Regions from separate parts of the Streptomyces parvus genome, predicted to be linked through region 2. Evidence: riboswitches for the same ligand, from Rfam matches in the RefSeq annotation. Region 2 holds a riboswitch; each other region holds the start of a gene.

Region 1 (5,258 bases), 560 kb from region 2:
CAGCCCTTGAAACGCGGGAAGGCGGAGCGGCCCGCGTACACCGCGGCGTCGTCGAGGATCTCCTCGATGCGCAGCAGCTGGTTGTACTTGGCGACGCGGTCCGAGCGGGCCGGGGCGCCGGTCTTGATCTGGCCGCAGTTCACGGCGACGGCGAGGTCGGCGATGGTGACGTCCTCGGTCTCGCCGGAGCGGTGCGACATCATGCACTTGAAGCCGTTGCGCTGGGCCAGCTCGACGGCGTCCAGGGTCTCGGTCAGCGAACCGATCTGGTTGACCTTGACGAGCAGGGCGTTGGCGGAGCCCTCCTCGATGCCGCGGGCCAGGCGCTCGGGGTTGGTGACGAAGAGGTCGTCGCCGACGATCTGCACCTTGGCGCCGATGCGGTCGGTGATGACCTTCCAGCCGGCCCAGTCGTCCTCGTACAGCGGGTCCTCGATGGAGACCAGCGGGTACGCGGAGACGAGCTCCTCGTAGTACTCGGTCATCTCGGCGGCCGAGCGGGACTTGCCCTCGAACTCGTAGACGCCGTCCTTGTAGAACTCGGACGCGGCGACGTCGAGCGCGAGCGCGATGTCGCGGCCCGGGACGTAACCGGCCTCCTTGATGGCCTCGACGATGAGGTCCAGGGCGGCGCGGTTGGACTCCAGGTTCGGGGCGAAGCCGCCCTCGTCGCCGAGTCCGGTGGACAGGCCCTTGGTCTTGAGGACCTTCTTCAGCGTGTGGTAGATCTCCGCGCCCCAGCGCAGGGCCTCGGAGAAGGACTCCGCGCCGATCGGGGCGATCATGAACTCCTGGATGTCCACATTGGAGTCGGCGTGCGAGCCGCCGTTCAGGATGTTCATCATCGGAACGGGCAGCAGGTGCGCGTTCGGGCCGCCGAGGTAGCGGAAGAGCGGCAGGTCGGACGCCTCGGAAGCGGCGTGCGCGACGGCCAGCGAGACGCCGAGGATGGCGTTCGCGCCGAGCGAGGCCTTGTTCTCGGTGGCGTCCAGGTCGAACATCGCCTGGTCGATGAGGCGCTGCTCGGTGGCGTCGTACCCGACGAGCTCCGGGCCGATCTGCTCGATGACGGCGAGGACGGCCTTCTCGACGCCCTTGCCCTGGTAGCGGTTGGGGTCACCGTCGCGAAGCTCGATGGCCTCGAACGCACCGGTGGAGGCGCCGGACGGAACGGCAGCACGGCCCGTGCTGCCGTCGTCGAGGCCAACCTCGACCTCGACCGTGGGGTTGCCCCGGGAGTCGAGGATTTCCCTGGCTACGACGACGTCGATGGACGGCACGAGGCATCTCCTTCTGGGATCTGACACTGGTTGTGCAGGGTCACTGTGGCCTTGCGACCCGAGCCTATCCGCCCCGGCCGCGTCAGTCGGCCGACCGCCCGCCTCCTGGGACGAAAAAGGACCCAAGGGCCTGCATATCGGGGCAGAACTCTAGAAATCTACTGAGTGGTAACAACAAGAGGTGAACGCATACGGGTCCCCGGACACCCGCCGCCCACGAAGAACCCGGCCCGGCGCGCTGGGGGGAAGAGCGCGCCGGGCCGGGAAGCCGTGCGAGGGAGAGTGCCGCCGGACGCTCTCCCTCCGGGGAGGAGAGACGGCGATTACTTCAGGTGGAGCTGCTGACCCGGGAAGATCAGGTTCGCGTCCTCGACGATGTCGTCGTTGAGCTTGAAGAGCTTGCTCCAGCCGCCCTTGACGTCTTCCTTCTGAGCGATCTTGCTCAGGGTGTCGCCGACCTCGACCTTGTACTCGCCGTCGCCCTTCTTGACCTTGTCGCCGGTCGGGGTGGTGACGGTCTTCTTGCTCTCGGCCTTGGGGGCCTCGCGCTGCTCGCTGCGCGTGGTGGGCTGCTCCGCCCGGCGCTCGGGCTGCGCCTGCTCGGGCTTGCTCTCGGACTGGCCGGAGCCGCCGGGGTTCACGCCCGGGTCCACACCGTCGTTGGTGAGGCCGCCGGCGCCGGCGCAGGCCCAGGCACCCGGGCCCTGCATGTCGAGAAGCTTCTCGGCGGTGGCGATCTGCTGGTCCTTGGAGGCCAGGTCGGCGCGCGCGGCGTACTGCGTACCACCGGCGGCGGCCCAGCTCGACTGCGAGAACTGCAGCCCGCCGTAGTAGCCGTTGCCGGTGTTGATGGACCAGTTACCGCCGGACTCGCACTGGGCGACGGCGTCCCAGGTCTCGACGGAGGCGGCGGAAGCGTTGGTCGCGCCCATCAGCGGGACGGCGACGGCGGCACCGGCGACACCCGCGAGGGTGGCGATACGGACGGCCTTGGACGGGCGGCGGTGCTTGCCCTTGCTGTTCAGCAGCATGGAACGAATCTCCTCACCGACGCCTACGAGGTGAGCTGTCGGGTTCGGGCTGATGAGTTGCCCGGCCGTGCGTCCTTGCGCACGGCTTCACCCCTAGCCGGTCCCGTACGTCCCCTCGGAGGGGGCCGTGCGGACCCGGCGGCCTACCTGGGTCCCCCGCTCCTGCCTACGGCGCTTACGCGTCTGTTCCCTTCGACCGACGGCAGGATTCGGCGTGACGGTCGACGGGGCCCGCGGTGCGAGCGGCTTCGACCGTAAACACAGGCAACCCCGACATTCAAAGATGGACATAGGGGGCAATCAACCCGAACTCGCGGTGGTCGGTGGGTCGTTTCCGCAGGTCGGGGGTGATGTGTACGGATGAGCCGGAAGAGATGCGTGAGTTGAAGCAAAGAGACCCATGTCTCACTTACGCAAAGTGGACATAGGCCTCTTAACTGCCTCTACTTTCGGGGCTTTTTCCCGAATTGGATCAGTTGGCGGCAGGCTCCTCGACGGGCCCCTCGGCACCTTTCGGCGCGGCCTGACCGGCCGCCTGATCCAGGCCCAGATCCAGGTTCTGGCCGGGCAGGATCAGGTCCGGGTCGGAGCCCAGGAGGTCCTTGTTGGTCTCGTACAGACCGGACCAGCCGCCGGGCAGCTCCTGGGCATCCGCGATCGCCCAGAGGTTGTCGCCGGGCTGCACCGTGTACGCGCCGGCGGTCGCCGCGCCGCCGCCCCGGGCGTCGCCGTCGCCCCGTGAGGCGTGCCGGCCGGATCCGCGCGGGCCGTCCCCCTGACCCGCTCCGGCCTCCTCGGGCGCGGGGGTGCCGCGGTGTTTGCCGCCCTGGCTCTTCGAGGCGTCGGGGGCGGTGGAGGGGCCGGTGGCGTCGGGGGTGCCGGAGGACGGCGGGGTGGAGGGCGTCACCGAGGAGTCGGGAGCCCCGCCGCCCCTCTCCGCGTCACCGCTGCCGCCCTTGTCCGTCGGGTCGCCCTTCTCACCCTTGCTCTCATCACCCTTGCCGGACTCATCGACTTCACCGGACTCGCCGGATTCACCCGCTTCGTCCGGTACGTCCGCCTCGTCGGTCGGGGTGGACGTCGGGTCGGGGGCCGGCGAGGTGCCCGGGTCGACGCCCGGCAGACTGCCGTCCACCGCGAGGCCCGAGATCACCGCGCAGCTCGGCCACGCCTTGGGGCCCTGGTCGTCCAGGACCTTTTCGGCGACGGAGATCTGCTGCGACCGGCTGGCGAGGTCGGCGCGGGGCGCGAACTCCGTGCCGCCGTACGCCGACCAGGTCTCCTGCGAGAACTGGAGGCCGCCGTAGTAGCCGTTGCCGAGGTCGGCGCTCCACATTCCGCCGCTCTCGCACTCCGCGACCCGGTCCCAGGTGCCGGCGTCGGCGGCGGTCGCGCCGCTCGCACCGAGCAGCGGGATGGCGATGGCCGATCCCGTCACCCCTGCGGCGACGACGAGGGCGGGTGCCTGGCGAGGGCGGCGGTGTCTGCCGTTCGCGGAGCCCATGGGTATGCCTTCCGTGCGACTGACGAGCGAGTGACCTGAGCGCCGCGCAGCAGGATTCCCTGCCTGCGTCGGCACACAAGTGACGCGTGAGCAACGTGCGACCGACGCGTCGAACCGTGAACCTAGCGGGACTCGAACGTGTGTCACAAGTCGATGCAGCGCAGATCACGTGAAAGTCACAGAGTTGACAGCGTGTCACTTTTTTCGGAACGGATTCCCGGTTCGAAGGCCACCGGAAGGGTGCGCAGTCCGCGCATGATGAGCCCGCCGCGCCAGCGCAGATCGGCAGGTTCTTCCGCAAGTCGCAGGTCGGGAAGGCGTCTCAGGAGCGTGGCCAGCGCGGTCTGCCCTTCGAGGCGGGCCAACGGCGCCCCCAGGCAGTAGTGGATGCCGTGGCCGTAGCCGAGGTGCTGATTGTCACGCCGTGCAAGGTCGAGCGTGTCCGGATCCGTGAACCGTTCGGGGTCCCGGTCGGCCGCCGCGAGCACCACCAGCACGGGGTCCCCGGCGGCGATCTCCTCGCCGCCCAGGGTCAGCGGCTCGGTGGCGTACCGCCAGGTCGCCATCTCGACCGGCCCGTCGAACCGGAGCAGTTCCTCGATCCCCGTCGTCAGCAGGGCGCTCCGCCCCGGGTCCGGGGACGCCGCGAGGGAGGCCTCCAGCCGGGCGCGCTGCTCGGGGTGGCGCAGCAGGGCGTAGGTCCCGTTGCCGATCAGATTGACCGTGGTCTCGAACCCGGCGAACAAGAGGATGAACGCCATCGCGGCCGCCTCGTTCTCCGTGAGGTGCTCGCCGTGGTCGCTGGCCCGGATGAGCCCCGAGATCAGGTCGTCCCCGGGATTCTCCCTTTTGCGGTGGATGAGTTCGGCGAGATAGCCGCGCATCTTCTTCACCGACCGGGCGACCCCGCCGCGCGGCCCGCCCCCGTGCCGGATCATCATGCCAGCCCAGTCCCGGAAGTCGTCCTGGTCCTCGCGGGGGACGCCGAGCAGGTCGCAGATGGCGTAGATGGGGAGCGGGAAGGCGAAGTCATGGATCAGGTCGGCCTTGCCCTCCTCGATGAACCCGTCGATGAGCCGGTCCGTCAGCTCCTGCACGCGGGGCGCGAACTCCGCGACCCGGCGCGGGGTGAACGCCTTGGACACGAGCCGGCGCAGCCGGGTGTGGTCCGGTGGATCGATATTGAGCAGATGCGTCATCAGCTCCGCCTTGCGCTCCCCCGGGATCCCCGTCTTCCCCTTGGCGTGCGGCGACTCGGCGTGGTTGGCCGGGTTCTTGGAGAGCCGCGCGTCGGCGAGCGCCTGCTTGGCATCTCCGTACCGCGTCACGAGCCAGGCCTCGACCCCGCTGGGCAGCGCGGTGCGGTGGACGGGGCGGTGCTCGCGGAGCCAGGCGTAGGCGGGGTAGGGGTCGGAGGCGAACTCCCAGGTGAAGAGTGCGGGG
Region 2 (5,258 bases):
GCCCGGACTTCGGCGCCCGGGAGCGGGAGTTGCTGCACCACCTGTGGCAGCGCCGGGACGTCGCGGCCCCGGCCCTGACCCACGCGGCGCGCCTCACGTCCCGCCGGGGCCCGCACCACGGCCGCCACGCCCACTCCGGACACCACGCGCCGACGCCGTACGGGTACGGCCCGGGGCAGGGCTACGGCCCCGGGCCGGGAAACGGCCACGGATACGGCCCGGCGTACGGACAGCCGTACGGACAGACCCAGGCGCAGCCGTACGGTTACGGGTACGGCGACCCCGGCTCCGTCAGGCCGACGCCTCGGTGAGCAGGGCGAGTTCCCGGTCGGTCAGCCGCAGGTCGGCGACCGCGACGAGGGCGGGGAGCTGTTCGACCGTACGGGCGGAGGCGATCGGCGCGGCGACGGTCGGCTGCGCGGCGAGCCAGGCGAGGGCCACCGTCGCGATCTCGGCGTTCCGTTCCCCGGCCACCTGGTCGAGGGCGGCCAGCACCTTGCGGCCCTGCTCCGATTCCAGGTGTCCGCCCGCCTTCGCGGACCGTGCGCTCCGAACCGTCGTACCGGGGCGGTACTTGCCGGTGAGGAAGCCGGAGGCGAGCGCGTAGTACGGGACGGCGGCGAGGCCCGCGTCGGCCGCGGTGTCCTGGAGCGCGCCTTCGTAGGTGGAGCGGGAGACCAGGTTGTAGTGCGGCTGGAGCGCGACGTACCGGGCGAGGCCCTCGCGTTCGGAGAAGGCGAGGGAGGCCGCGAGGCGCTCGGGGCTGATGTTGGAGGCGGCGATGTGGCGCACCTTGCCGTCCTTCACCAGCTGGTCGAGGGCGGTGATGATCTCCTCGACCGGGACGGTCTCGTCGTCGAAGTGCGTGTAGTAGAGGTCGATGTGGTCGGTGCCGAGGCGGCGCAGGGACGCTTCGGCCGCGCCCTTGATGGTGCCGGCGGCCAGGCCCCGGAAGTCGGGGTGGGCGCCGGCCTTGGTGGCGACGACGATGTCGGACCGGTTGCCACGGGAGGCGAGCCACTTGCCGATGACGGTCTCCGACTCGCCGCCGTGGTTGCCCTCGACCCAGGCGGAGTACGCGTCGGCGGTGTCGATGAAGTTGCCGCCGGCCGCGACGTACGCGTCCAGGACGGCGAAGGACTGTTCCTCATCCGCCGTCCAGCCGAAGACGTTGCCGCCGAGGGCGAGGGGGAAGACCTGGAGGCCGGAGGTGCCGAGGAGAGTGCGCGTGGAAGTCATGCGAGGGTCCAACGGGCCGGGCGGGGACGGTATTCCGCCGCGTACTCCGTCCGGGATTCCGCCGCGTACGCCTTCCGGGCCTGTCGCCCCCTCCCCCGGACAGACCGGCAGCCCTGACGTCGGGGGGTGTGCGTCAGGGCTGCCGGGGTTTCGGGGCGGGCCGCCGGAGAAGGGCGGCCCCGGGCCGACGGCGCGCGCCGGCCCGAGGGCTCAGACCTGCAGGCCCTTGCTGGTCAGCCAGGCCATCGGGTCCATCGCCGAGCCGCCCGCGGTGCGGACCTCCATGTGGAGGTGGACGCCGGTCACGTTGCCGGTGGCGCCCATGCGGCCGATGGTCTCGCCCGTGGTGACCTTCTGGCCGACCGAGACGTCGATCGAGGACTGGTGGGCGTACCAGATCTCGGTGCCGTCATCGAGCTGGAGCACCGTGCGGTAGCCGTACGAACCGGACCAGCCGGCCGACGTGATCGTGCCGCTGTGCACGGCCTTGAGCGGCGAACCGGCCGCCCCTGCGAAGTCGAGGCCGGTGTGCTGGCCGGAGGACCACATCGCGCCGGACTGACCGTAGGTCGAGCTGATCGTGTACGAGGAGGCCGGCAGGGAGAAGCTGGCGGCGAGCTTGGCGAGACGCTCCTCCTCCGCCTTCTTCTTCGCCGCTTCCTCTGCCGCCTTCTTCTTCGCGGCGGCTTCGGCCTCGGCCTCGCCCTGCTGCTTCTTGGCCTCTTCCGCCGCCTTCTCGGCGGCTGCCTTCTCCGCCGCTGCCTTGGCCTCGGCGTCGGCGCTGGCCTGCTGCTGCTCGGCCTGCTGGAGGATCCGGGCGCGCAGTGCCTCGCCGGCGTCGGTGCCCTGCTCGGCCTCGGCGCTGGTGAGTCCGGCGGTGGTGAGCGGCGCGGCCGCGGCGACCGGGACGGCCTCCGCGTCGTCGGACATGAAGGACCCGACGCCGGGAAGGGACTTGGCGTCGGGGAGGTTGTCCGCGATGGAATCGGGAAGAGAGATGGAGACGGGTGCCTTGTCCTGAGCGGTGGCCATGCCCCCCGCTCCGACGGCCGCTATGACGCCGACCCCGAGGACGGTGGAGCTACGGGCCAGACCACGCTGCTTGGCGACGCGGTGCCTGCCGCGCACGGGACGGATGGAGTCCTCGGTGGGATTCCACTCCCCCACGGACCGCTCGGCGCCACCGTAGCTGTCGGGGCTGAAGGGTGACGGGGCCTCAGGGGCAGGCTTGTTGGACGCCACGTGGGCGCACTCCTTTCCTTCCTTCTCGCCTACCGGGTTAGCTGACGGGTTCGGAGCAGGAAGGTCTCCTACGGGCCCCTCCGCCTCTCACGAGACGCAGGCGTCCGATTCACCCCATGTAGGTGGTTCCCCGGTTCCCTTGCGGAATTCGGCGCTCGCGCGCGGCGCCGTCCCTGACGACGGCTGTGACGACCGCGCTGCGTTATCGAACGTTAATAGACACCCGGGCCCGATTCCAAGCTGTTCCTGTTGATCATTAACGAACAGGGGTGGGAGGTACGGGGCACAAGCGGGTGGAATCGGGCGACTTGACCGGAGCTCAGCCACACGTCTTTTTCTGACGGTGTATCAAATGTTATGCGGAGCGGTGCGCTTCGATCACACACCGTGTCATCGCTCCGAGTCCGGCGGTCGGCACGTACACGCGTGGACGCGTGGGGTCGCCACGTCAGCGGGCCGCGTCCTCGTCGCCCCGGCCCACGATCTTCACCGTGGTCCGGCGCACGGGCTGCCCCTCCGCCGGCCGGCCGACCGCGATCAGCGCCATGTCGTCCGTGGCATGCCCGCCCGTGTGCAGCCGTACGTCATCGGTCAGCGCCGACAGCAGCTCCTCCGGCCCCGGGAAGATCCGGCCGCGCAGCCGGGCGGCCGGATCGTAGAAGACCCCGTTCGCGTCCCGGGCCTCGGACAGGCCGTCCGTGAAGGCGAGGAGCGTCGCCCCGGGAGGCATCGCCCACTCCTCGGCGCGGTCCGGCCACACCCCCAGCTCCATCCCCAGCGGCAGTGCGGGCACCGAGGGCGCCAGCACCTCCAGAGCCCCGTCCGCGTGGAGCAGGATCGGCTCGGGGTGGCCGCGGTTGACCAGACGGACCGTGGCCGCCCCGGGCGGGATCTCGGCCAGTACAGCGGTGACGAACCCCTCCATGGCGTCCAGCCCGTACCGTCGCGTCCCCTCACGGGCCAGCGCCCGCTCCAGCCTCTGGGCCACGCCCTCCAGCGAACGCTCCTGCTCGGCGGCCTCCCGGAACGCGCCGATGATCACCGCCACCGCGCCGACGGCGTCCAGCCCCTTGCCTCGGACGTCGCCGACCACGATCCGTACGCCGTACGGGGTGTCCGCGACGGCGTACAGGTCGCCGCCCACGAACTCGTCCGCCTGGGCCGCCTCGTACCGTGCGGCCACCTGGAGCCCGCCGGTCCGCTCGGCGGGCGTCGGCAGCACGGCCCGCATGGCGGTCTCGGCGACGGCGCGGGCCGAGGCGAGCTGCTCGTTGCCGCGCCGCACGACGCCGTTGATGACGAGGGCCAGCACCGAGCCCGTGAGCACGGTGATCATCTCGATGACCGGGACCACCTGGGTGGACGTCCCGTCGGAGATCCGCATCACGGTGACGGAGATGACCGCAGCGATCCCGGTGCGGACGGTCCGGGACAGCGAGAAGAACGGGGCGGCGATGAGCGGGGCCGCGACGAAGAGGGGGACGGCGGTGAAGTTGGGCGGGGCCAGCCAGTCGAACAGCAGTCCGCCGACGATGAGCAGGGCGGGCAGCATCCGGATGAACCGCCCGGTGCCCCGTCCACCGCCGAACGTCAGCTCCCCCTCCCGGGAACCGAACACCGCACGGCCCACGGCATCGATGCTCCCCGCCGCTCCGCTGTGCCGTCTCTCGGCCATCCCCACCTGTGCACTCCTGCCCGGTCCACCCACGGCTGCGGACGGTACCGCGCCCCGCCCAGGCTTCCCGGAGCCGCGCCGAGCGGCGACTCCGCATCGGCCGAATAGGGGGAAACCCGAGTGGCGGCCCGGCCGACCGTGGTCAGTCGGAGAGCCGGTGCTGCGCGCGGACCGTCGGTGCGTCCCGTACGAAGGCGGCGGTGCCGTCCCCGTAGCGATCGTAGTTCTTTCCGGAGCACGGGTCGGCGACATACATCCCCCCGAGCCCGATCACGTACGAACGGCCGGCCGCGGGAGCCCGGACTCCCGCAGCATCGTGGTGCGGCCCGGCGGGCGATTTCCTGAATGGACCACTCCGTGCCGGGCAACGACTCGGGCCCGGCACGCTGTCTGCGTGCCGGGCCCGGATCTTCAGTAGCGGGGACAGGATTTGAACCTGCGACCTCTGGGTTATGAGCCCAGCGAGCTACCGAGCTGCTCCACCCCGCGTCGGTAAACACAACTGTACGGCATTCCCGGAGTGCGGCTGACCAATTGCTCCGGGCATCCCCCCGGCACGTCCGTTACGGCGAGGTGGCGCCGGAGACGCGCAGGGCCGAGCACCCGGCCGTCGGGACCTGCGGCGGGAGGAGGCGGCACCAGGAGCCGTCGAGTCGCATGGCAGGGCGTTCGGGCCTGGCGTAGCGTGAAATTCAGGGGTGGGGTTCGGCATGTGAGCTTCTTACGTGCACCGTCCGATTTGCCGGGAGGTCGCGGCATGGCACGGGGTATCCGTAACACCATCGGACTGATCTTGGCGGTCGTCGGCGCTGCCGCAGCTGTCTGGGCGCCCTTCCGCAACTGGTACGAGGGGCGGCTCGGACACGACTTCCGGGTCTGGGAGCTCTTCACCGGGGCCGGCATCACGGACTCGGGTGCGGGGCTGTTCGCCTCCATGTTTCTCCCTCTCTTCGTCGGGGCGCTCCTCACGGTTCTCGGCGTCGCGTTTCGATCGCGGCTCCTCGTCCTGATCGCGGGAATCATCACGCTCGGATTCGCCGTCCTCTGGATGGTCCGGCAGGCACAGGCGCAGGGCAGCCTGACCGTCACGGGCGACGGTGAC
Region 3 (5,258 bases), 3.6 Mb from region 2:
CCCGACCTGGAGGCCCGCTCCATCACCTCCAGCCCGGCCAACCCGGCCGTCGGCGCGGCGGTCACCTTCACCGTTGCGGTGCACAACCGCGGCACCAGTGCGGTGAACGCGGGCACGGTCACCCGGCTGACCGTCGGTTCCACCACGCTCAACGGCACCACCCCGGCCATCGCCGCGGGCGCGACCGCGAACGTCACGGTCGGCGGCAGCTGGACGGCGGCGAGCGGCGGCGCGACCCTGACCGCCACCGCCGACGCCACGAACCTGGTCGCCGAGACCAGTGAGACCAACAACACCTTCGCCCGGTCCATCGTCGTCGGACGCGGCGCCGCCGTCCCGTACACCGAACTGGAGGCGGAGAAGGCCGACTACAAGGGCACACTGCTCCAGTCCGACGCCGAACGCACCTTCGGGCACACCAACTTCGCCACCGAGTCCTCCGGCCGCGAGTCGGTGCGGCTCAACTCCACCGGTGACTACGTGGAGTTCACCTCGACCGCCCCGGCGAACTCGCTCGTCGTCCGCAACTCCATCCCGGACGCGCCGGGCGGCGGCGGCCGCGATGCGACCATCAGCCTGTACGCCGACGGCGAGTTCGTCCGCAAACTCGGCCTCTCCTCGAAGCACAGCTGGCTGTACGGGAACACCGACAGCCCCGAGGGGCTCACCAACACTCCGGGCGGCGACGCGCGGCGGCTGTTCGACGAGTCCCACGCCCTGCTCACCGAGACCTACCCGGCGGGAACGGAGTTCCGCCTCCAGCGCGACGCGAGCGACAACGCCGCCTTCCACATCATCGACCTGATAGACCTGGAGCAGGTGGCGGCGCCCTCCTCGCAGCCGTCCGGCTGTGTCTCCATCACGACGTACGGCGCGGTGGCGAACGACGGGCTCGACGACACGGCCGCCATCCAGCGCGCGGTGACGGCCAACCAGAACGGCCGGATCGACTGCGTCTGGATCCCGGCGGGCCAGTGGCGCCAGGAGCAGAAGATCCTCACCGACGACCCGCTCGACCGGGGCCAGTGGAACCAGGTCGGCATCCGGGACGTGACGATCCGGGGCGCGGGCATGTGGCACTCCCAGCTCTACACGCTGACCCCGCCGCATGAAGCGGGCGGTATCAACCACCCGCACGAGGGCAACTTCGGTTTCGACATCGACGAGAACACGCAAATCTCCGACATCGCCATATTCGGTTCGGGCACGATCCGCGGCGGTGACGGCAACCACGAGGGCGGCGTCGCGCTCAACGGCCGGTTCGGCAAGGACACGAAGATCAGCAATGTCTGGATCGAGCACGCCAACGTGGGTGTCTGGGCCGGCCGCGACTTCGACAACATCCAGGAGCTGTGGAACCCGGGCGACGGCGTCGAGTTCACCGGCATGCGGATCCGCAACACGTACGCGGACGGCATCAACTTCGCCAACGGCACCCGGAACTCCACGGTCTACAACTCATCGTTCCGCAACACCGGCGACGACGCGCTCGCCGTCTGGTCCAGCAAGTACGTCAAGGACCAGACCGTCGACATCGGCCACGACAACAGCTTCCGCAACAACACCATCCAGCTCCCGTGGCGCGCCAACGGCATCGCGATCTACGGCGGTCACGGCAACAAGATCGAGAACAACCTGATCTCCGACACCATGAACTACCCGGCCATCATGCTGGCGACCGACCACGATCCGCTGCCCTTCTCCGGGCAGACGCTGATCGCCAACAACGGCCTGTACCGCACCGGCGGAGCCTTCTGGAACGAGGACCAGGAGTTCGGTGCGATCACCCTCTTCCCGCAGAATCTGCCGATCCCCGGAGTCACGATCCGCGACACGGACATCGTCGACTCCACCTACGACGGCATCCAGTTCAAGACGGGTGGCGGCCTGATGCCGGACGTCAAGATCCAGAACGTGCGGATCGACTCGTCCAACAACGGCTCCGGCATCCTCGCGATGGGCGGCGCACGCGGCAATGCGACGCTCACCGACGTGACGATCACCGACTCGCGCGACGACCATGTGCTGATCGAGCCGGGTTCGCAGTTCACGATCTCCGGCACCCCGAACGGCGCCCGCGCGAAGCGCTGAACGACCTGACCGGCTCCCGGGCCGGCGGATCCCCCGCCGGCCCGGGAACACCCTTTGCCCCGGGGATTCGGTGGGGTCACAACTCTGGGAAGTGCAAGGCCCCGGAGCTACCCTCCGCGCATGATTCCCACGGTTGTCTGGGGTACCGGCAACGTCGGCCGCGCGGCGGTCCGCGCCGTCGAGGCCCCTCCGGCACTGACGCTCGCCGCCGTCCTCGTGCACGGTCCCGCCAAGGTCGGCCGCGACGCGGGCGAACTCGGCGGTCTCGGGCACCCGCTCGGGGTCGCGGCCACCGACGGCATCGGCGCCGTCCTGGCCTCCCGCCCCCGGGCGGTGGTCTACACGGCGTCCGGCGACATCCGTCCCGATGACGCCCTGGCCGACATCGGCCGGGCGATCCGGGCCGGTGCGGTGGTCGTCACGCCCTCCCGGGGGACGTGCCCGACGATCGCCGCGGCTCCCAGAAAAGAACCTGTTCCAGTGATGAATCTTCGACGCGAAACACCCTTGGCCCCGCTGTCCTGCATGTCATTGTCGTTCATGTGACGTCCCTCACTCTCCGCAGAGTGCAACAGGTTCTCCTGCGGTTCGCGAGGTAAGTACACGAGAAACTCGGGGGTAACTTCCCGGCGACACCCCGGGACCACGAAGGGGCCCCGGACCGTGCGGTCCGGGGCCCCTTCGTGCTGTGCGGTCGCGCAGGGATCAGTAGGCGCCGAAGACGTTGTCGATCGAGCCGTAGCGGTCCGCCGCGTAGTTGCACGCGGCCGTGATGTTGGCGACCGGGTCGTAGCTGTCGGTCGAGGTGCCGGGCACGTGGTAGGCCTGGAACGTCGGGTCGATGACCTGGAGCAGCCCCTTGGACGGGGTGCCCTTGACCGCGTTGGAGTCCCAGTTGTTGATGGCGGCCGGGTTGCCGGAGGACTCGCGCATGATGTTGCGGTGGATGCCCTCGTAGGTGCCGGGGATGCCCTGCTCCGCCATGATCGCCAGCGATTCCCGGATCCAGCCGTCGAGGTCGTTCGTGTAGGTGACGACCTTCTTCTCGGCGGCCGGAGCGGCCTTTGCCACGGGGGCGGCGTTGATGCGCTCCGAACGGTCGGCGCGGTCCGCCGAAGCGCCGCGCGCGGCGGACGGAGAAGCCTTGGAGGTCTTACCGTCCGACGAGGCATCGGACGTGACTCCGATGTCCAGCTTGATACCCGGGTGAATGAGATCGGGATTCGATCCGATGATCTTCCGGTTTCCTTCGTACAGCTTCTTCCAGCCGCCGCTGACGGAATGCTCGCGAGCGATCTTGGAAAGCGTTTCGCCGGCCATCACGGAATGCTTGGCGGGGGCGGCCTTCGCGGCGGGATTCGCCTGGGCGACCACCGCGGCGGGCGCCACGGCCTGCGCCGCGGCGGCGGGGGCAGGAGCGGCGAAGGCGCTGGTGGCACCGATCACCGGGAGGGCGAGAACGGCTCCACCGGTGGTCACGGCGGCGAGGCCGCGGCCGAGCGAGATGGACTTGGGACGACGGTGCTTACCCAGTGCGGGCATGGGGGATTTCCTCTCCGGCGCCTGCGAGGTGAGCTGTCGGGTTCAGACGGGAGATGTCTGGCCGCACGGTCGTGCGACTTCACCCCAAGCCGTTCCGGTTACGGATCGGCGGCTTACCTGGGTCCCCCGCTCCTGCCGTACGTGAGTGGGTTTCGGATTCCCGGACGGCGGCAGGATTCGGCGTTCCATCCGGATTGACGGTGACCGTAGGCGAGAAACATCGGACGGAACAAGCCCTGCATTCCCGATTTCCCTTTCCGCGCATGATCGAATAGCGGAATTGCCGGATCGGGCCGCGCCGTCACGGCGTCAACTTTCCTCGCGCAGAAGGGAACCGATACGTCCGCTTCGGCGTCCGCCCTCTTGGACGTGACGCTCACCACTCCCTCGCGGCGATGGCGAAATTGCGCCTAAGCAAATGCCCCGGTAACCCTAATAAGCCCTTTATTGACCATGAGCCCCATAGGGGCCAAATCGACCATATCGGTAGAACAAAACGGGCCGATCGGGCACTCCAGGCGGGGTCGGCCGAAGGGCCCGCCCGGCGATCGCTTACGGTGTGAGGTGGAGACTAGTAAGCCAACCCTTACCTCCGACGTACGCTGTACCTGCCCGCGTTCGCCCGCCCCGAAGGATCACCACGCCATGACACGCCCCGTCCGCGTCGCCATTGTCGGAGCCGGCCCCGCCGGTATCTACGCTGCGGACGCGCTGCTCAAATCCGAGGTCTGCCAGGACCCGGGGGTCTCCATCGACCTCTTCGAGCGCATGCCCGCCCCCTTCGGTCTCATCCGCTACGGGGTGGCCCCCGACCACCCGCGGATCAAGGGCATCGTGAAAGCCCTGCACCAGGTGCTGGACAAGCCCCAGATACGGCTCTTCGGGAACGTCGGCTACCCGCACGACATCGGCCTGGACGACCTGCGGTCGTTCTACGACGCGGTGATCTTCTCGACCGGCGCCGAGGCCGACCGCGCGCTCGACATCCCCGGCATCGAACTGGACGGCTCCTACGGCGCGGCCGAGTTCGTCTCCTGGTACGACGGGCACCCCGAGGTCCCGCGCACCTGGCCGCTCACCGCGGAGAAGGTCGCCGTGCTCGGCGTCGGGAACGTGGCCCTGGACGTGGCCCGGGTCCTGGCCAAGACGGCCGACGAACTGCTGCCCACCGAGATCCCGGACAACGTCTACCAGGGTCTCAAGCAGAACAAGGCGCTGGAGGTGCATGTGTTCGGGCGGCGTGGGCCGGCGCAGGCCAAGTTCAGCCCGATGGAGCTGCGGGAGCTGGACCACTCCCCCCACATCGAGGTCATCGTCAACCCCGAGGACATCGAGTACGACGAGGGCTCCATCGCGACCCGCCGCGAGAACAAGCAGGCCAACATGGTCGCGCAGACCCTGGAGAACTGGGCGATCCGCGACGTCGGCGACCGCCCGCACAAGCTGTTCCTGCACTTCTTCGAGTCCCCGGTCGAGATCCTCGGCGAGGACGGCAAGGTCACCGCGCTGCGCACCGAGCGCACCGAGCTGGACGGCACCGGAAACGTCCGGGGTACCGGCCGGTTCACCGACTGGGACGTGCAGAGCGTCTACCGTGCCGTCGGCTACTACTCCGAGGAGCTGCC
Region 4 (5,258 bases), 1.1 Mb from region 2:
GTGGCCGCCCCGGCGAGCGCCAGGGTGGCGGCGGTGCGGGCAGCAGGGCCGGTGAGCGGGCGCTGCTTGGGTTTTCGATGAGCTGACCTGCGGTGCGCTGCCACGGGGGCGGCATCCTTCCTCTCGGCTGTCCGCCGGCAACGGCGGCGGGTCCGGGATGGACGCTAATCCCGGCGCGGAGAAAAGAGTCGCCATGACAGCTATTGCCCTGATGTGGCGTTTCGCCGGCCACGGATGATCGAAGTGCCGAGCAAGGCTTGCCTCACTGAAGAGTAAAACTCTGGCCATGGCTAGGCTCCCGAGCCATGGACGTACTCATCAATGTCTTCGTCGCCCTGCACATCATCGGCATCGCCTCCCTGCTGGGAGGCTTCCTGACGCAGATGAAGGCCATGGGGTCGGGGACCGCCCGGTTCACCCCCGCGATGCTGCACGGCGCGCTGACCATGCTGGTCACCGGCGTGGCCCTGGTCGGCCTCAACCAGGCCGACGACCAGACCGTGAACAACGTCAAGATCGGCATCAAGCTGGCGCTGCTGGTCGTCATCCTCGCCCTGGTCTACGTCAAGCGTGACGAGGAGAAGGTCGACAAGGGCGCGTTCATCGCGGTCGGCGCCCTGACGACCGTCAACATCTTCATCGCCACCGTCTGGACCTGAGCCCGGACCCGAACCTGTCGGGGCGGCCGGTGACCGGCCGCCCCCGCCCTGTGTCACGCCGGGCGTACGCTCCCGTAGATCGGCATGTAGTAGATCGACTCCTCGCGCACGTTCGCGCCCGGCTTCGGGGCGTGGATCATCATCCCGTCGCCCTTGTAGATGCCGACGTGGCTGATGTCGTCGTAGAAGAAGACCAGGTCCCCGGGCTGGAGGTCGGACGTGGCGACCCGCGTGCCGACCTCGACCTGGTCCCATGTGGTCCGGGGCAGGGTCACGCCCGCCTCCCGCCAGGCCGCCTGCGTCAGCCCCGAGCAGTCGTAGCTGGAGGGGCCCGTCGCGCCCCACACGTACGGCTTCCCGATCTGGGCGCGGGCGAAGGCCAGCACCTTCTCCGCCTTGGCGGCGTAACCGCTGCCCGTCCCGGAGCCGGACCCCGGACCCGTGCCCGTACCGGTGCCCGATCCGGACCCCGAACCGCCGCCGGACCCCTCCGCGGCCTCCTCGCGGGTCTTCTCCTCGGCCTCGGCCTTCTCCTTCGCCTCGGCGGCCTGGCGGGCGGCCAGCTTCGCCGCCTTCTCCTTCGCCTCGGCCTCCTTCTTGCGCTCCAGCTCCGCCAGCCGCGCCTTCTCCTCGGCGGTCAGCCGGGACAGCAGTCCGCGCGCCTCGGTCAGCTTGGTCTGGACGTCCTTCTTGCTGGAGGCGAGGGTGGCCTGCGTCTCGGTCAGGGTCTCCAGGCTCTTCACGGCCTCCGCGCGCTTCCTGGCCGCAGAGGCCTGCTGCGTACGGAAGTCGCTCACGGCCTTCTGCTGCTTCTCCGTCGCCCGGTCCATCAGCCGGCTCTGGTCGAAGTACCCCTGCGGGTCGTCCGCGAAGAAGAACGTCGCCGTGGGCGCGATGCCGCCGCTGCGGTACTGGGCCGCCGCGTAGGAGCCCAGCGCCCGCCGTGCTTCGTTGATCTTCTCGGTCCGCTTCGCCACGTCCGCGAGCAGCGTGTCGACCTTCCTCTGCTGGGACGAGGAGGCGGCCCTGGCCCGGTTGTACTCCTGGGTCGCCGTGCCCGCCTGCCGGTACAGGGCGTCGACCTTCCTCTGCACGTCCTCGATGGCGGGCTTGGGCTCCGCGGGCGCTGCCGTGGCGCTCTGCGTGGAGAGCAAGGTCACCGAGGCCAGCGCGGCCGTCGTCAGCCCGACGGCGGGGGTGGTGGTGCGCACCTTCGTGCGCGGCTTGCGATGCGATGCCAAGACCGGCATCTCCTTCCGTGGACCGCCTACCGGGTTAGCTGTCGGGTTCGGACGGAACGGAAGGCTGTCCTACGGTCCGCATGCGGGAGCATGGACCGATTCACCCCGGTTCTGCGTGTGGGTCCCCGGTTCCGGACTGCCATGACGGCAGGACGGATTCGGCAGAGGTGTCCGTCAGGCGCGGTTCGCCTCTGGGAGGTACGGATCACCTGACCGAGCACGCTAGCCAAAGCGCCCCACCGCTGGGAAGGACGATGAGCGATATGCCCGATACATTTTCGTGACCTTTCCGGATCGAGGGCCCGGCACCCCCTCCGACCGGGCGCTCCTTCACGGAACGTGGACGTCCGCTCTCCGTGCGTACGGGCGAGGGGCAGGCGATTCCCCGGTGCGGGCGGCCGCTTCCGGCCGCTTCCCGGCTTCGGCACAAGGTTGTCAGTCCGTCCGCCTAGACTCGACAGGCGATGAGCAGCCTCTTTGACGACAACTTCCTGACCGGCCTCCAGCCCGCGGAGGACGGCCCCCCGCCGCCCCCCGAGGACCACGCGCCCGAAGCGGTGCCGGAGGGACTCTTCGAGGGCGTCTACGACGCGCCCCCGCCGCCCCGGGACGGGTACTACCGGGACGGCCACCCGCGCCCGGCGATCGACTCCGCCGCGCTGCTCGACGGGCTCAACACCGAGCAGCGCGCCGCCGTCGTGCACGCCGGGTCCCCGCTGCTCATCGTCGCCGGGGCCGGCTCGGGCAAGACCCGGGTGCTCACCCACCGCATCGCCCACCTGCTGGCCGAGCGGGGCACGCACCCCGGGCAGATCCTCGCGATCACCTTCACCAACAAGGCCGCGGGCGAGATGAAGGAGCGCGTCGAGCAGCTCGTCGGCCCGCGCGCCAACGCCATGTGGGTCATGACCTTCCACAGCGCGTGCGTCCGCATCCTGCGCCGCGAGTCGAAGAAGCTCGGCTTCACCTCGTCGTTCTCGATCTACGACGCCGCCGACTCCAAGCGGCTGATGGCCCTGGTCTGCCGCGATCTGGACCTCGACCCCAAGCGCTACCCGCCGAAGTCCTTCACCGCCAAGGTCTCCAACCTCAAGAACGAGCTCATCGACGAGGAGACCTTCGCCGGACAGGCCGCCGACGGCTTCGAGAAGACCCTCGCCCAGGCGTACGCGCTCTACCAGGCCCGCCTGCGCGAGGCCAACGCCCTGGACTTCGACGACATCATCATGACGACGGTCCACCTCCTCCAGGCCTTCCCGGACGTCGCCGAGCACTACCGCCGCCGCTTCCGCCACGTCCTGGTCGACGAGTACCAGGACACCAACCACGCCCAGTACACGCTGGTCCGTGAGCTGGTCGGCCCGGCCGGGGAGAACGACGCCCCCGCCGAGCTGTGCGTGGTCGGTGACGCGGACCAGTCGATCTACGCCTTCCGGGGCGCGACCATCCGCAACATCCTCCAGTTCGAGGAGGACTACCCGAGCGCGACGACGATCCTGCTGGAGCAGAACTACCGCTCCACGCAGACGATCCTCTCCGCCGCCAACGCCGTCATCGAGCGCAACGAGAGCCGCCGCCCGAAGAACCTCTGGACCAACGCCGGCTCCGGCGCCCGCATCACCGGCTATGTCGCCGACACCGAGCACGACGAGGCGCAGTTCGTCGCCGACGAGATCGACCGGCTCACCGACGCCGGCGACGCCAAGGCGGGCGACGTCGCCGTCTTCTACCGGACCAACGCCCAGTCCCGTGTCTTCGAAGAGATCTTCATCCGCGTCGGCCTGCCCTACAAGGTCGTCGGCGGCGTGCGCTTCTACGAGCGCAAGGAGGTCCGGGACGTCCTGGCCTACCTCCGCGTCCTCGCCAACCCCGAGGACACCGTCCCGCTGCGGCGCATCCTCAACGTCCCCAAGCGCGGCATCGGCGACCGCGCCGAAGCCATGATCGACGCCCTGTCGATGCGCGAGAAGATCTCCTTCCCGCAGGCGCTGCGCCGCGTCGACGAGGCGTACGGCATGGCCGCCCGCTCCTCCAACGCCGTCAAGCGGTTCAACACGCTGATGGAGGAGTTGCGCACGATCGTCGAGTCCGGCGCCGGACCCGCCGTCGTCCTGGAAGCCGTCCTGGAGCGCACGGGCTATCTCGCCGAGCTCCAGGCCTCCACCGACCCGCAGGACGAGACCCGGATCGAGAACCTGCAGGAGCTCGCCGCCGTCGCCCTCGAATTCGAGCAGGAGCGCGGAGAGGAGGAGGGCGCGGGCACGCTCGCGGAGTTCCTGGAGAAGGTCGCGCTCGTCGCGGACTCCGACCAGATCCCCGACGAGGACGAGGACGGCTCCGGCGTCATCACGCTGATGACCCTGCACACGGCGAAGGGCCTGGAGTTCCCGGTCGTCTTCCTCACCGGCCTGGAGGACGGCGTCTTCCCGCACATGCGGGCCCTCGGCCAGACCAAGGAGCTGGAGGAGGAGCGCCGCCTCGCGTACGTCGGCATCACCCGCGCCCGCGAACGGCTCTATCTGACCCGGGCCGCCATGCGCAGTGCCTGGGGCCAGCCCTCGTACAACCCGCCGTCGCGGTTCCTGGAGGAGATTCCCGAAGCCCACCTGGACTGGAAGCGCAAGGGCCCGATGGCCGCCCCCGCCGGGCCCACCTCCGGCATCACGTCCTCGCTGTCCTCCTCCCGCTCCCGCTCCGGCCCCTCGGGCTTCGCGACCCGGCGCTCCTCGGACAAGCCGACGGTCGCCCTGGCCGTCGGGGACCGGGTCACGCACGACCAGTTCGGCCTGGGCACGGTGACGGCCGTCGAGGGCCACGGCGACCAGGCCAAGGCGACGGTCGACTTCGGTGACGAGCGCCCGAAGAAGCTGCTCCTGCGGTACGCGCCGGTCGAGAAGCTGTAGGACACGCGGGAGGGGGAAGGGCCGAAGCCCTTCCCCCTCCCGCGTGTCCGCTCTCGCCGTTCCCTCAGGCCGGGTTGAGACCCTTGCTGCGCAGCCACACCAGCGGGTCGATCGCCGTGCCGCCGCCGGGCCGGACCTCGAAGTGCAGGTGCGGGCCGGTGGAGTTGCCCGAGTTCCCGGAGTACGCGATGACGTCACCGGCCTTCACCGGGCCCGAGCGGATCCTGGTGCTGCTGAGGTGGCAGTACCAGGTCTCGGTGCCGTCGGCGGCGGTCACGATCGCCATGACGCCGTAGGCGCTGTTCAGCTGGGTGCGTACGGTGCCGTCGGTCGCGGCCATCACCGGAGTGCCGTACGAGACGGGGAAGTCGATGCCCGAGTGCACGGACATCCAGTTGACGCCCGCCTGGCCGTAGTAGGCGGAGAGCCCGTGCTGCTTGACCGGCAGGACGAAC

What was found. A riboswitch is a leader RNA that binds a small molecule or an ion and turns the genes downstream of it on or off. The one in region 2 is predicted to bind cyclic di-AMP.
Region 1: linked by a shared signal. The riboswitch ahead of RNL97_RS12740 (LysM peptidoglycan-binding domain-containing protein) and the one ahead of RNL97_RS15310 (M23 family metallopeptidase) in region 2 are both predicted to bind cyclic di-AMP.
Region 3: linked by a shared signal. The riboswitch ahead of RNL97_RS31485 (transglycosylase SLT domain-containing protein) and the one ahead of RNL97_RS15310 (M23 family metallopeptidase) in region 2 are both predicted to bind cyclic di-AMP.
Region 4: linked by a shared signal. The riboswitch ahead of RNL97_RS20485 (C40 family peptidase) and the one ahead of RNL97_RS15310 (M23 family metallopeptidase) in region 2 are both predicted to bind cyclic di-AMP.

Annotation. Positions count from the first base shown of each region.
Region 1 is NZ_CP135079.1:2,644,052-2,649,309, forward strand. Features, by position in the region: gene eno (phosphopyruvate hydratase) at 1-1,280, opposite strand, end outside; gene RNL97_RS12740 (LysM peptidoglycan-binding domain-containing protein) at 1,604-2,311, opposite strand; cyclic di-AMP (ydaO/yuaA leader) riboswitch at 2,317-2,495, opposite strand; gene RNL97_RS12745 (transglycosylase family protein) at 2,784-3,815, opposite strand; gene RNL97_RS12750 (cytochrome P450 family protein) at 3,992-5,258, opposite strand, start outside.
Region 2 is NZ_CP135079.1:3,202,128-3,207,385, forward strand. Features, by position in the region: gene RNL97_RS15300 (PrsW family intramembrane metalloprotease) at 1-311, shown strand, start outside; gene RNL97_RS15305 (aldo/keto reductase) at 292-1,239, opposite strand; gene RNL97_RS15310 (M23 family metallopeptidase) at 1,450-2,481, opposite strand; cyclic di-AMP (ydaO/yuaA leader) riboswitch at 2,494-2,645, opposite strand; gene RNL97_RS15315 (PP2C family protein-serine/threonine phosphatase) at 2,930-4,156, opposite strand; partial or broken gene RNL97_RS33110 (TipAS antibiotic-recognition domain-containing protein) at 4,299-4,454, opposite strand; tRNA gene RNL97_RS15325 (tRNA-Met) at 4,572-4,645, opposite strand; gene RNL97_RS15330 (hypothetical protein) at 4,914-5,258, shown strand, end outside.
Region 3 is NZ_CP135079.1:6,789,607-6,794,864, reverse strand. Features, by position in the region: gene RNL97_RS31495 (CARDB domain-containing protein) at 1-2,091, shown strand, start outside; partial or broken gene RNL97_RS31490 (dihydrodipicolinate reductase) at 2,212-2,520, shown strand; gene RNL97_RS31485 (transglycosylase SLT domain-containing protein) at 2,797-3,633, opposite strand; cyclic di-AMP (ydaO/yuaA leader) riboswitch at 3,637-3,795, opposite strand; gene RNL97_RS31480 (FAD-dependent oxidoreductase) at 4,279-5,258, shown strand, end outside.
Region 4 is NZ_CP135079.1:4,282,825-4,288,082, forward strand. Features, by position in the region: gene RNL97_RS20475 (C40 family peptidase) at 1-104, opposite strand, end outside; gene RNL97_RS20480 (hypothetical protein) at 306-659, shown strand; gene RNL97_RS20485 (C40 family peptidase) at 713-1,909, opposite strand; cyclic di-AMP (ydaO/yuaA leader) riboswitch at 1,908-2,074, opposite strand; gene pcrA (DNA helicase PcrA) at 2,365-4,803, shown strand; gene RNL97_RS20495 (M23 family metallopeptidase) at 4,868-5,258, opposite strand, start outside.